Regions from separate parts of the Mesorhizobium sp. CNPSo 4671 genome, predicted to be linked through region 2. Evidence: predicted binding sites of a transcription regulator. Region 2 holds the regulator's gene; the other holds the start of a gene.
The links. The regulator LexA, encoded in region 2, represses DNA repair genes until DNA is damaged. The targets are predictions, from matches to a motif close to TGTTCNNNNTGTGTTCNG.
Positions count from the first base shown of each region.

Region 1: AC04SF_RS20820 (helicase-related protein) is a predicted target of LexA. The motif match lies at 6,452-6,469, and genes of this name have one in related genera.

Region 1 is NZ_JBWLUW010000007.1:205,679-212,881, forward strand. Features, by position in the region: gene AC04SF_RS20795 (amino acid ABC transporter permease) at 1-53, shown strand, start outside; gene AC04SF_RS20800 (amino acid ABC transporter ATP-binding protein) at 50-823, shown strand; gene AC04SF_RS20805 (CarD family transcriptional regulator) at 900-1,481, opposite strand; gene fdxA (ferredoxin FdxA) at 1,851-2,189, opposite strand; gene AC04SF_RS20815 (RNA-binding S4 domain-containing protein) at 2,437-2,823, opposite strand; gene AC04SF_RS20820 (helicase-related protein) at 2,839-6,282, opposite strand; gene AC04SF_RS20825 (hypothetical protein) at 6,692-6,820, opposite strand; gene phbB (acetoacetyl-CoA reductase) at 6,993-7,203, opposite strand, start outside.
Region 2 is NZ_JBWLUW010000006.1:167,334-174,536, forward strand. Features, by position in the region: gene kynU (kynureninase) at 1-469, opposite strand, end outside; gene AC04SF_RS18885 (ABC transporter permease) at 489-1,412, opposite strand; gene AC04SF_RS18890 (ABC transporter ATP-binding protein) at 1,418-2,197, opposite strand; gene AC04SF_RS18895 (ABC transporter substrate-binding protein) at 2,256-3,242, opposite strand; gene AC04SF_RS18900 (GntR family transcriptional regulator) at 3,396-4,172, shown strand; gene lexA (transcriptional repressor LexA) at 4,611-5,348, shown strand; gene AC04SF_RS18910 (ComEC/Rec2 family competence protein) at 5,342-7,203, opposite strand, start outside.

The sequences.
Region 1 (7,203 bases), on a different contig from region 2:
GGCTGGAGGACAGGCTCAACCGCTATGGCGGCTTCCTGGAGGCACGCGCATGATTGGGCTCACCGATATCGAGAAGCGCTTCGGCGACAATCTGGTGCTGAAGGGCGTGACCGTCGCCATCGCCGAAGGCAGCGTCACCGCGCTGGTTGGCCCCTCCGGTGGCGGCAAAAGCACGCTGTTGCGCTGCATCAACCTCTTGGAAATCCCGACCTCGGGCACGGTGCGGATCGGCGACGAGACGCTTGAGTTTCGTCCGGGCGTCAAGGTGCCGGCCTCCGACATCAGGCGGCTGCGCCTGCAGACTGGCATGGTGTTCCAGAACTTCCAGTTGTTCCCGCACCGCACCGCGATCGAGAATGTCATGGAAGGGCTGGTGACGGTGCTGAAATGGCCGACGGAGAAGGCGCGCGAGCGGGCGCTCGCTCTGCTGGAAAAGGTCGGGATGGCGCACAAGGCCGATGCCTGGCCGGCCACACTATCGGGCGGCCAGCAGCAGCGCGTGGCGATCGCCCGCGCCTTGGCGCCGTCGCCAAAGGTGCTGCTCTGCGATGAGCCGACTTCGGCGCTCGACCCGGAACTGGCGCAAGAGGTGGTCGACGTGCTCGGCAAGCTTGCCAGCGAAGGCACGACCATGGTGATGGCGACGCATGATTTGCGGCTTGCCTCCAAGATCGCGCAGGAAGCGGTGTTCCTCGATGCCGGCGTCATCGTCGAGAAGGGGTCATCCGCCGTGCTGTTCGGCAATCCGGAGCGTGAACGGACGAAGCGGTTCATCGCGACGCTGAAGCAGGAGGCGGAGAAGGAGGGTGGCGGCCAGGCGTAGGCGGCCCTTACCTTGTCTGAGACACAAAAAACCCGGCGCGAGGCCGGGTTTTTCGTGAACTTATAGGCTCAAAAGATCAGGCAGCTTCTTCCTGCTCGGCTTCCTCATTGTCGGCCTTGGCGCCGCGCTTAGGGCCCTTGTTGAGGTTGACCTCGATCAGGCGCACGGCTTCGGTTTCCGACATGCGGTTGACGGCCGCGATCTCGCGGGCCATGCGGTCGAGTGCCGCCTCGTAAAGCTGACGCTCGGAATAGGACTGCTCCGGCTGGTTGTCGGCGCGATAGAGGTCGCGCACGACTTCCGAGATCGAGATCAGGTCGCCGGAATTGATCTTGGCATCATATTCCTGGGCACGGCGCGACCACATGGTGCGCTTGACACGGGCGCGGCCCTGCACGACCTTCAGCGCACGCTCGACATAGTCCTCTTCCGACAGCTTGCGCATGCCGATGGAGGTCGCCTTGGCGACCGGCACCTTCAGGCGCATCTTGTCCTTCTGGAAGTCGATGACGAACAGTTCCAGCTTATGGCCGGCCACTTCCTGCTCGTCGATCGACACGATCTGGCCGACGCCATGCGCCGGGTAGACAATGTATTCGCCGGTCTTGAAACCATGACGCGCACCAGTGGACTTCTTCTGTGGGGTGATCGTTGCCATTACGCCCTGAACTCCTTGTTGTGGGCCGGCGGCGGTGCCGGCTGAACTCGTGCGACCGGGGAAACCGATCGTTAGCCGCACAACAGATGAACCCACCGGAAAGGCCGGGACCGGCAAACCGCACGAACTGCGACCGCCTGGCCCAGATCGCTCTGGTCCGGAATGGGATTTTCACCTTTCAGTGATTTGGGGCGTCTGCGCCATAAATCGACGTTGTGTCACCGGCATGTTTGGCTGATGTAACACAAAAAGTCGGAAGAATCAAGGTTTTGCTGCATAAGCGAAGGCCACAACCAATCGCCGCCTGTCAAGGCGGTTAATCCAGTGTGCCCGTTACGCTGCGTCATACAAGCCTTTACGGCTGTATTGTCAATCGCCTTCGCCGGGCTCGGCCGAGAAGTATTTCTCGAACTTGCCGGCCTCGCCGTCGAACGTCTTGGCGTCGGCCGGCGGTTCCTTCTTGGCGGTGATGTTGGGCCATTTCTCGGCATATTCGGTGTTGATCTGCAGCCATTTGTCGAGACCGGGCTCGGTGTCGGGCTTGATCGCGTCGGCGGGGCATTCGGGCTCGCAGACGCCGCAGTCGATGCACTCGTCGGGATGGATGACGAGCATGTTTTCGCCTTCGTAGAAACAGTCGACCGGACAGACCTCGATGCAGTCCATGTATTTGCACTTGATGCAATTGTCGGTCACGACATAGGTCATCGGTCGGCTCCGGGATGTCCCAGCTTAATGGGCCAGTTTTCTTGGGCTTTTTCCGTGAGGTAACGCCTTTGCCCATCGCTTGCAAGGGTGGCGATGCCCGTCGGCTTCGGCGTTTCAGGAATGGCATTCCAGGCCGCAGGCGCGACAAGGGCGTGCGATGTCGCGTGGAGCGGCTTGTTTGCCGGGTTCCGTTCCGTCGCGCGTCCGCCGTTGGCCTGAGATCGGCTCACTTTAGAGCCGGCAGGTCTCACTCTTCGCCAAGCAAACGGTCGGTCTGCCGGCGCTCTCTTTTGGTCGGGCGGCCGCTGCCGGCCTCGCGCAGCGCCGGGATGGCATCGGGAAGCACCTCGCCCTTCGGCGTCGGCGGGGGCGACATGTCCTCATAGAGGGTGCGGGCTTCCTCAGCCGGGCCGCGCCTGACCCCGGCGCCGAGCACCTTCCAGACGAAAATGCGGCGGTCGAGCGTGATGGTCAGCACGTCGCCCGGCTTGACCAGATCGGAGGCCTGCGCTGCTTTGTCGCGATTGATGCGCACCCGCCCGGCGACAACCAGCTTCGCCGCCAGCGAGCGCGATTTCACCGCGCGCGAGAAGAACAGCCATTTGTCGATGCGCTGGCGGCCTTCAGCAACCATCGAACCACACCGAGCCTACTTCTTCAGCTGGTCGCGCAAGGCGGCAAGCTTGGCGAAGGGCGAATCCGGGTCGAAGCGCACTGGACGTTCCTCGCGCGGCTTTGATTGGAAGGCCGGCTTTGCGCCGCCCTTGCCGCGATCGGGACCACCCTTGCCCTCGGGCCGGCCACCCTTCCAGTCGGGACGGCCTTCGCGGCGCTCGGGACGTTCGCCTTGCGGGCGGCCGTCGCGGCGCTGTTCGCCTTCACCTTGCGGCTTGGGCTTGAACTTCGAACGATCGAAGCGCGGCTTGCCGGCGCCATCGCGTCGTCCCTCGGGACGTTCTCCGGGAGCAGCCGTGGCCTGTGCGCCGGCGGCATCGGTGGGGGCATTGTTTCGGCCGCGCGCTTGTCCGTTGCGCTGGCGGTTGTTGCGACCTTCGTGATGACGGGGGCGCTGTTCGAAACGACCCTGGCGCCACAGCAGGATCGGTTTGGGCGCTTCGGCCACTTCACCCTCCCCCTCGTGGGGAGGGTCGGCGCGCAGCGCCGGGGTGGGGGGAGCGGCGGTACCGTCAGCACTGCCTGAATCGTTGGCGCCATCACCCCCACCCGCGTCGCTTCGCGCCGCGACCTCCCCCATCGAGGGGGAGGTTAGGGCGTCGGCGCCCTCAGCGACACTGACGTCAGCAATGGCTTCCGCCTCTGGCTCGGCAGCAGCCACTTCGGCAACAGCGGCCTCTGTAGCGGGCTCTTCCACGGCTTCGGCCGGAGTTTCCGGTTGCTCCTCCGCGACGGGCTCCGCCGCCACTTCCGCGATGGCTTCGGCCGGCGCTTCGATGGCGGTCTCGGCAACAGCCGGCTCCGAACCCTCGACCGCCGCTTCGGCGGCTGCATCCGTTGCCGCGGCTTCCGCCGCCTTGGCCTGCTCGGCGCGTGCGGCTTCTTCCGCCGCAAGCTTTGCTGCAGCGGCTTCGCGTGCGGCAGTGTCCTGCGCCTCGAGCCGAGCCTTGACTTCGGTCGCCGGCTTCGGCTCGGCGCGGTAGCCGAGACCTTTCAGGATCTCTTCCATGTCGTCGGCGGTGGCGCCGAGGATCGACATCATCGGCGGCGTCACCATGAAGGAGTGGCCATCATAGGCGCCGTCCGGACGCTGGCCGAGGCCGGGCTTCCAGTTGGTCGCCGGACGGATGAGGTCCGCCAGCCGTTCCAATATGTCGATGCGCACGGCGCGGCGGCCGAGATTGCGGTAGCCGGCAAGCTTGTAGAAGGCCTTGTCGAAGGCCGGATCGATCACTACCGAGGTGCGGCCCGACGCCAGCGCGTGGACCACGTCGCCGAAACCAGGCTTGTCCTTGCCGTCGTTCTTCAGCGCCCACAGCAAGGTCACCAGCCCGGCAGGCGCCGGCTTGATCAGCGCCGGCACGAAGACATGGTAGGCGCCGAAGCGCACGCCGAGCCGGCGCAGTGCCGCGCGGCCTTCCTGGTCGAGCGACTTCATCTCCTCGGCGATGTCGCGGCGGTTGATGAGGCCGAAATTCTCGACCAGCTGGAAGGCTATGCCTCGACCGATACCGGAAATCTGGTCGGCGTTCTTCAGGTCGACCAGCGGCTTCAGCAGCGACTCGATCTGGAAATTGACGAACCGTTCGGCACGCGCGGCGACCTTGTCGCGCGCCGGGCCGGTCAGTTGTTCGTCGGCCAGCAACACCAGGCGCGGCTTCAGCGCGTCTTCGCCGGAGACCAGCGTGCCGATCGGCGCACCGATCCAGCGCAGCGTGCCGTCCGAGCCGAGCGCCAGGTCGCCGTTGGCGCAGGCGCCAAAACGTTCGGCACGCGCCTCGAATTCGGCGGCCAGCGCCTTTTGCGCGGCCGTTCGCACGGCCTTGGCGTCTTCGCCGCCGGCGGTCTGGTCGGCGGTGAAGCGGAACCCTTGCAACTCGCCGACATGATGGCCTTCGACAAGGACGGTTCCGGTAGGACTAATTTCGGCTTCAGGCATGGTATTTTCTCTAAGGCGCCGCATGAGGACGGAAGTCCTGCGGTCTACGAAGCGTTTCGTCAACCGCTCATGCAGCGCATCCGACAATCTGTCTTCGATTTCGCGCGTCTTTTCCTGCCAGTGTGCCTGATCGGCCAGCCAGCCGGGCCGGTTCGACACGAATGTCCAGGTGCGGATCTGGGCGATGCGGTGCGACAGCGTGTCGATGTCGCCCTCGGTGGTGTCGGCGCGGCGCACCTGCTCGGCCATGTAGTTTTCGTCGACATGGCCGTGGCGGGCAAGATCCATGTAGATCGAGGCGATGAGGTCGGCATGCTGGGCCGGCGCGATCTTCCTGTAGTCAGGCAGAGCACAGGCTTCCCAAAGCAGCGCCACGCGCTTGGCATCGGTGGCGAGAGCGCGGATGTCGCCGTCGCGGGAGAGATATTCGAGCGCCTGTGCGTCGACCGCCGGCAGCGCGCGCGTCAGGCCCTCGACCGGTGCGTTGGTCTCGATCGAGCGCTTCAGCGCATCGAGGCTGGCGAAGTCGAAATGCGCGGTGCGCCACTGCAGCACCTTCACCGGATCGAAATCATGGCTCTCGATCTTCTTGACCAGGTCTTCGTCGAGCGGGTCGACCTGACCGGTGACGCCGAAGGTGCCGTCGCGCAGATGCCGGCCAGCGCGGCCGGCGATCTGGCCAAGCTCGGCCGCCGTCAGATTGCGATACTGGTAGCCGTCGAATTTGCGGTTCTGGGCGAAGGCGACATGGTCGAGATCGAGGTTGAGGCCCATGCCGATGGCGTCGGTGGCGACGAGATAGTCGACATCGCCCGACTGGAACAGCGCCACCTGGGCGTTGCGGGTGCGCGGCGAGAGCGCCCCGAGCACGACGGCGGCGCCGCCCTGCTGGCGGCGGATCAGCTCGGCGATGGCATATACCTCGTCGGCGGAGAAGGCGACGATCGCGGTGCGCCGCGGCAGGCGGGTTAGTTTCTTCGAACCGGCATAGGCCAGGTGCGACAGCCGCGGCCGCGTCACCACCGAGACGCCCTTCAGCAGGCGCTGCAGGATGCCGTGCATGGTGGCTGCACCCAGCAGCAGCGTTTCCTGGCGGCCGCGCAGATGCAGGATGCGGTCGGTGAAGATGTGGCCGCGCTCGAGGTCGCCGGCGAGCTGCACCTCGTCGATGGCGACGAAGGCCGCGTCGGTCTCGCGCGGCATGGCTTCGACGGTGCAGACCGAATATTTGGCGCCTGGCGGCTGGATCTTCTCTTCGCCGGTGATCAGCGCCACCTTGTGGGCACCGACCTTTTCGCAGACGCGGGTGTAGACCTCCCGGGCCAGCAACCGGAGCGGCAGGCCGATGATGCCGGTCTCATGCGCCACCATGCGCTCGATGGCGAGATGGGTCTTGCCGGTGTTGGTCGGCCCAAGCACGGCGGTCACGTCGCGGCCCGACAGGATCAGCGGCTCGGTGTGTTTGGGCTGGATGTTCATCGGCTCGGAAATATGGGCTTTCAGGCCTCTGGTTGTCGGGAGCGTGCCTCAACTGGCGCGTATGACAGGCGACACATAGGGATTTCGGGCGCGAAGCGAAAGCGGAATGTTCCACCGGCGGCTCGAAGGGCAACTCTGTCTGGCGCTAAATTGGCTGCTGCTTAACTGATGGAACGAGTCTGGAACGAATCAGCGACGAATCGGCGACTCGCTCAGATTCAGCTTTTGTTCACGGCTACATATGGATTTTGTGACCATGAGTCTCACCACATGCTGAATCGTCGAACTGGCCCGTTTTATGCTGGGCGATCTCTGCCCTTAACCTTTGCCGGGCAACGAGGGCAGCGACCCGGCGTCCGCCGCTCAAGATTATGAAATTGTTAATCTTTCTGAACTGAGCGTTAAGCAGCTACAGCGGATTCCGGGCCATTAACGTTAACTTCTGCTCAAAGCCGGAACGAATCGGCGACAAAGCAGCGCCGAAGCTATTTTCCCGTTTTGTTCCCTCAATATCTTGTGTTGTGAACAGCTTATCCACCGACAATCCACAGGCTTGGCCACAGGGTTCGCACAGACGCCGCTGTCGCCATTAACCTTTGCGTGCCGGATTGGGTCATCGCGCCGCGGTGAGGCGTTTTGGCTCCTGGGCGTCAATTGGAAACGGACCGGTTTCCCGGTCCGTTCGTCACGGGTTGAAGCCGCTGGACGTCTCAGGCGAAGTACTGGCCGCCATTGGCCGTGATGGTCGAGCCGGTGATGAAGCCGGCATCTTCGGAAGCGAGGAAGACGACGCAACGCGCGATCTCTTCCGGCTCGCCGAGGCGGCCGACCGGGATCTGCGGGATGATCCGTTCGTTGAGCACCTTCTCGTCGATCGCCTTGACCATCTCCGTGGCGATGTAGCCGGGGCAGATAACGTTG
Region 2 (7,203 bases):
TGGTTGGCGCGTCGACGCCTTCGAGCCGCAGCACCGTGCCCGGCCGCGTCGAGGCCACGCCTTCGGCCATGTAGAGATCGGTCGGGAAACTGTCGCCCTCGGCGACGATGACCGAGCGGTTCGGCCGCATGCCGAGGGCGGCATGCAGCACCTTGTAGATGTTGATCGAGGTCGTGTCGCAGACCACCGTCTGGCCGGAAGCGGCGCCGATCAGACGTCCCAGCTGATCGCCGAGCGCGACCGGCATGTCGAACCAGCCGGCGGTGTTCCAGGCACGGATGAGGTCCTGCGCCCATTCCTGCGTCGCGGCCTTCTGCAGTTCGTTGAAGACGGCGGGCGCCGCGGCGCCCAGCGAATTGCCGTCGAGGTAGATCACACCTTCCGGCAGAATAAAGCGGTCGCGCATGGCACGCAGCGGGTCCGCCGCATCCATGGCTTCGACGGCGGCGAGATCGATCGTTGCACGCATGATTTGTGACATTCCCTGGTTATTCACGGATCGCTTCGCGCGCGGGCGCGGGTCCCCGGCTGCGCTTGAGGCTGGGCAGAGCAAGCATGGCCAGCACGAACAGGCCCGTGGCAAGCTTCAGGTCAGGCGGCGGCATGCCGGCGGCAAGGCAGAACGACACCAGCTGGTAGTAGATGATCGCGCCGGCAAAGGGCGCCAGCAGTTGGCGCCAGACGGTCTGCTTGCCGACGACCGCCTCGCCGATCATCAGCGCGGCCAGGCCGTTGATGAGGATACCTAGCCCCATATTGACGTCGGCAAATCCCTGCGACTGCACCATCAGCGCGCCGCTCGAGGCCGAAAACGCGCTCGCCAGTCCGACACCGCCAATGGTCGCCGCCCAGACATTGATGCCTTGCGCCTCGGCCATGTCTGGATTGGCGCCGACGGCGCGCACGGCGGTCCCCTTCTCGGTCCTGAAGAACATGTAGAGCGCGGCGAAGACGACGAGCGCGAGAAGGCCGGCGACAACGATCTTGCTGGCGGGGAAACCTGGCCGCGCGAATGGCACCCAGTCAAACACCATTGGCGAGCCGAAAACGGAGAGGTTGGACTTGCCCATGATGCGAAGGTTGATGCTGTAGAGCATCGTCATCATCAGGATGCCCGCGAGCAGCGTGTGGATGCGAAAGCGCAGATGGATGAAGGCGGTGCAGCAGCCCGCCGCGAAGCCCGCCACGAATGCGACCACGATGCAGGTCAGCGGCGATACGCCGGCAGCCAGAAGCACGCCGCAGACGCAGCCGCCCAGTGGAAAGGCGCCTTCGCTGGTGAGATCGGGAAAATTCAGCATGCGAAACGGGATCATGATGCCGAGCACGACAAAGGCCAGGATCAGGCTTTGCGCCAGGGTGACCGGCATGATCGCGACGAAGCTGGTGAGAACCTCCTGAATAAAACCCATGATGATCAGCTCGCCAGCAACATGCGGTCGGTCTTGACGGAAAAATGGCTAATCAGGTCGATCACCGTGACCCTGGCCTTCTCCTCGCCGGTAACTTCCAGCAGGACCCGGCCCGCGTCGAGCATGATCACCCGGCTGCCATAGTCGACGGCGTGCTGCATGTTGTGGGTCACCATCAGCGTGGTCAGCTTCAGCGCGTTGACGGCGCGCACCGTCGCCTGCATGACGATCTCGGCCGTGCGCGGATCGAGCGCTGCGGTATGCTCGTCGAGCAGCAGCAGGTCCGGCGATCCGCCGACCGCCATGATCAGTGACAGCGACTGACGCTGCCCGCCCGAAAGCAGGTCGACGCGGGTGTCGAGACGATTTTCGAGGCCGAGGCCCAATATCGACAGGCGCTCCTTGTAGGACGCAAGCCGCGTGGCGTTCAGCCCTTGTCGCAGCGTGCGTTTTTGGCTGCGCAGATCAGCCAGAAGCATGTTCTCCGCCACGGTCATGCTGGCGGCGGTGCCGCGCATCGGATCCTGGAAGACACGCGCCAGTCTTGTGGCGCGCTTGTACACCGGCATAGCTGTCACATCGGCGCCGTTGATCAGGATCTTGCCGGTATCCAGGACAAGGGCTCCGGAAATGGCGTTGAGCATGCTGCTCTTGCCGGCGCCGTTGGAGCCGATGACGATGCCGAACTCACCTGTAGCCAGTGACAGGCTGAGGCCGTCCAGCGCGACCTTCTCGTCGGCCTGGCCCTTGTAGAATACTTTGCGCGCGGATCGGATATCGAGCATCGTTCCTCCCTGGCGTAAACGGTGACGGCGCCAACGCCGTCACCCCCGCAGCCCGATATCAGTCGACGATGCAGCCGCAATCGGCCAACGAAGCCGGTATCTCGATGCCGAACGCGGCCATCGCCTTGCGGGAAATCGTTGCCATGTGGTCCTTGTAGGCCGGGCGCGACGGCGCGATCGTCTTGGGATCCTTGCCCTTGAGGATCTCGGCGGCGATGTTGCCGGCGTTCATGCCGACCTGCGTGTAATTGACCGCGAAGCTCGCCGGTACGGTGCCGTTGCGGACCGCGCTGTCATCGGAGTTAACGACCGGGATGCCGGCCTGGCGGGCAGCCGCGGAAACTGCGGCGATCGCCGGCTGGATCAGGTTCGAAGCCGGGCCGTAGATTACGTCGACCTTGCCGGCGAGCGAGGCGATACGTTGCTGGATGTCATTGACGTTGTCGACACCGACTTCCACAACTTCGAAGCCGGCCGCCGGTGCCGCCGCCTTGATCTTTTCGACCAAGGCGACGTCATTGGCCTCGCCTGGATTGTAAGGCACGCCAAAGCGCTTGGCGTTTGGCAGCAGCTTCTTGGTGAAGGCCATCACCGCGGCGACATCCTGCAGATCGCTGGCGCCGGTCATGCCATCGTCGCCGGCGTCCCATGACGGCACCAGCTTGGCCGCCACCGGGTCGGTGACCGCGGCAAAGACGATCGGAATGCCGGAGCCCGCGAGCGCCTTCTTGGCGATCTGCGAGACCGGCGTGGTGATGGTGTAGATCAGCTTGGGCTGTTCCGCCTGCAGCTTGGCGATCATCTGCGGCACCAGCGATGCGTCGAAATTGGTATGGCTTTCCGCGTAGACGACGTCCTTGCCCTCGACAAAGCCCTTGTCCGTCAGTGCCTTCTTGAAGCCGGCTATGGCAGCGTTGAGCTGCGGATGCTCGCCGAAATTGGCGATGCCGATGCGGATCTGATCGGCTGCGGCGCTCCCGGCGCTGAGCATCAATGCGCCTGCCAGGGCCAATCCCGACAGCCAAGCGGATTTCGACTTCAACATCATTTCCTCCCAGATTTGATCAGCGCCGCTCACAGGGCGGCAACTGCGGCGATCATGGTCAGTCCCTCGCCGCGTGTCAAACATTATATATAATTCTTGCCATGCCTCCACATCATATATAATTTTCGCAAGCCCGATGATGGACGGATCGCGATGCAGGATCAGAACAGCTCCACTAAGACCGAAGCGGCCTATCAGCTGCTGCGGCGCGATATCCTGACCACCCGCCTGATGCCGGGCGCGCCGCTCAAGCTGAGCGCGCTGCGCACCACATACGGCGTCGGCTGGACGCCGCTGCGGGAAGCCTTGTCCCGACTTGAAGCCGAGCGCCTGGTCACCGCCATCAGCAATCGCGGCTTTGCCGTCGCTCCCGTGTCGCGCGCCGAGCTCGAGGATCTGGCGCGCGCAAGGATGGTTGTCGAAATGCCGCTGTTCCTGGAATCGATCGCGAATGGCGGCAGAGAATGGGAGGACGCGGTCGTCACCGCCCATTACCGGCTCTCGCGCTGCAAGACCGCGGTCGACGACCCTTCCGATGCGGCCGTCGACAAATGGGACGAGAGCCATGAGGCCTTCCATGCGGCGCTGCTGAGCGCGGCAACATCCAACTGGCTTTTGCGCTTCCGCTCGACGATCGCCGATCAGTTGCGGCGGCATCATCGTTTTCTCGGTCTGGCGCCGACATTGCGGGCGGCGGCCGGCCTCAAGGATGGCTATGGCGAAGCCATGGACGCCTTGCGCGAGGCGATCGCAATCGAGCATCACACCGAGATCATGGAAGCGGCGCTCGATCGCGACGTGGAGCGAGCAAAAGCACTGATGACGGCGCATATCGGCTACACGCTGCACGTCTATGTGCACAGCGAAGACAGCGGCGCCAACAACACCTACGCCGCACGTGCCGGCAGTCTGAAAGCGGTTTCCGGATGACCTTGCCGCGGCGCGTCATCTCCGGCGGCAAAATCGATGCCGGCGCCTATGCGCAGGTTCTGGCCGGAGCGATGCCGGGAGCCTGAACGCGTTCTATCCCCGCATAGCCAGCGATTGTTGACGTTTTGATTTCGTTTCGTTCCGCCGAAAATGGATCCGTTCGCCATACAATCCACCCTGAGAATGCCTTTCAAACGCCTGATGCCAAACAGGATAAGAGGATACGCCACAGGCTATTAACCATAATGATTTCAATGCACGTGCCGACGGTGAAGGTGGTCGGTTGACGCCTGCCACCCGGAGCGAAAATTTCTGGGGCCTTAACAAATTCACTAAACTTTAAACAGTTGCAGAACACAACTGGAACAGATAGTGTTTGTTCTGGGTTTGTTTTTCGATTCTGGTTCACACCCTTCGTTCAATGCCTTGGGGGCCGCCATGCTGACACGCAAGCAACATGAACTGCTGATGTTCATTCATGAACGGCTCAAGGAAAGCGGCATTCCGCCTTCCTTCGACGAGATGAAGGAAGCGCTCGATCTTGCCTCCAAGTCGGGGATCCATCGACTGATCACGGCACTGGAGGAACGTGGCTTCATTCGCCGGCTGCCGAACCGGGCACGCGCGCTGGAAGTGCTGCGGTTGCCGGATTCGATCGCGCCCGGCCTCAACGCGGCAAAGAAATTCTCGCCGAGCGTCATCCAGGGCAGTCTCGGTCAGGGCGGCCTTGGCCGCCAGATCAAGCCGGCACCATCGCGCCTGCCCTCCGCCGGCAATGATGACGACGCGGTCTCCGCCGTGTCGATCCCGGTGATGGGCCGTATCGCCGCCGGTGTGCCGATCGATGCCATCCAGCATCAGACGCATTCGATCTCGGTGCCGCCGGACATGATCATGGGTGGCGAGCACTATGCGCTGGAGGTCAAGGGCGACTCGATGATCGAGGCTGGCATCTTCGATGGCGACACGGTCATTATCCGCAACGCCGACACGGCAAGCCCGGGCGAGATCGTCGTCGCCCTGGTCGACGAGGAGGAAGCGACGCTGAAACGGTTCCGCCGCAAGGGAGCCTCGATTGCGCTCGAAGCCGCCAACCCGGCCTACGAGACGCGCATTTTCGGGCCCGACAGGGTCAAGGTGCAAGGCAAGCTGGTCGGGTTGATCCGGCGCTACTGAGCAGGCACGGCCTTCTTTTCAGGTTTTTGATAGGGCGCCAGCCCCCTCGCCTCGCGTGAAAATTTTCGCTGCGCATGCCAGGGCCGATACGGTCCATCCACCGCGAAACTGACGATTGGCGGACCGGTCGCCGATTGGCGGTCGAAGAAGACGGCGCCACTGCCCTTTCGGGCCAGTTGCCGTCTGGTAACGACAAGAACCAGCGGATTGTGGCAGGCATCATAGCCTGTCGCGTCATTGACGACGATCAGATCGGCAAAACCGCAGGCCTTCCAGGTGGCCTTGCGGTCTTCGACATGTGCGATGATCGCACCCGACGGGTGCCGGGCAAGACAGACACCATCCGTGCAATAGAATGGCGCTCCAGGCGGGAGGTTGACGGCATCGGCAATGCCGAATTGCCCGTCCGCCTTGTCGAACATCTCCGGCGCGACGATGGTTTCGGACACCAGCGCGCGTTTCCAATTGTCGACGGTGAACTCGTTCGGGCGAGCCCGGCTGACCGCGAGTTCGCCGCCGCCGATCGGCACCGCGACCAGCCGCGCATCTTCCGAGATAAGCACATCCGGCGTGCGCGTATCCGACACCGTCAACAGTCCGGCAAGCGCGAAGGGCAGTGCCGCGAGCCGCAGCCATGTCGTCGCCATCGTCGCGATGACCAGGGCAATCGTCACCAGCAGGACGGAGTGCTGCGAAATCAGCCCGACCGCATCGACGGGAGAGCGTTCCGATATCCACGCCGATATGGCGATCATCGCCGTCAGGCCTTTGCCCATCAAGTGGAGAAAAGGCCCGTCCAAACCAAAGGGCATTGTCAAAGCGCTGACAACCGCCAGAAACATGACGACTGAGACAATTGGCATGATAGCCAGATTTGCGAACAGGCTGAGCGGCGACACACGCTGGAAGTGCCATATTGCAAACAGCGCCGTGGCACTGCCGGCAATGATGGACGTCATCGCCACCCCTCCTGTGAGCGCGAGGAATTTTCGCGTGAGAAAGCCCGGTAGCGATCGCTTCGGCGGTGGCGGCCTTGCCTTTCCCGTGCGGTGATCAGCCCAGCCTGCATAGGCACCGACCAAAGCCGCAGTCGCAGCGAACGACATCTGGAAGCTTGGGCCGACGACTTCATGCGGCGACACCACGATGACGGCGATCGCTGAGATCGCCAAATTGCGCATCGTCAGCGCCGCGCGATCAAACAGCACGGCAATCAGCATCACCCCCAGCATGATGAAGCTGCGTTCGGCGGCGACGACGACACCGGAAATGACGAGATAGGCGGCGATCGAGAACAGGGCTGCCGCAGCGGCGTATTTCTTCACCGGCCGGCGCGCGGAAAAGTCCGGAAACAGCGCGAAAGCCCCGCGCAGCAGACCCATGATGGTGCCGGCGACCAGCGCCATATGCAGTCCGGAAATGGAGATGATGTGGTAGATGCCGGTGCGCCGCATCGCTTCGTTGATTTCGTCGGGAATGCCGGCCCGCACGCCAACGATCAGCGCCGCCGCGATCTCGCCTTCGGCACCGCCGACCGTGGCCCGGATATGATCGGCAATGGCTTCACGGGCATTTTCTATGCCGGAGAAAAGGCGGGCCGTGAGCGGCATCTCACCATCATCGGCTGCGACAAGCTTTGGATTGCCGAGAAAGAAGCCGCTGCCGCCAATGCCGGCGAAATAGCTGTCGAAGGAGAAATCGTAGCTGTCCGGCCGCACCGGACCGGTCGGCGGCAACAGTTTGGCGTAGCCGGTGACCAGGGAGCCGGCGGTCATGTCCGCCGGGATATTGCGCGCCGAAAGCCGGACCCTTTCCGGCGCATAGCGCAGCGTCGGCCGCGCGGTCGACGTCACGT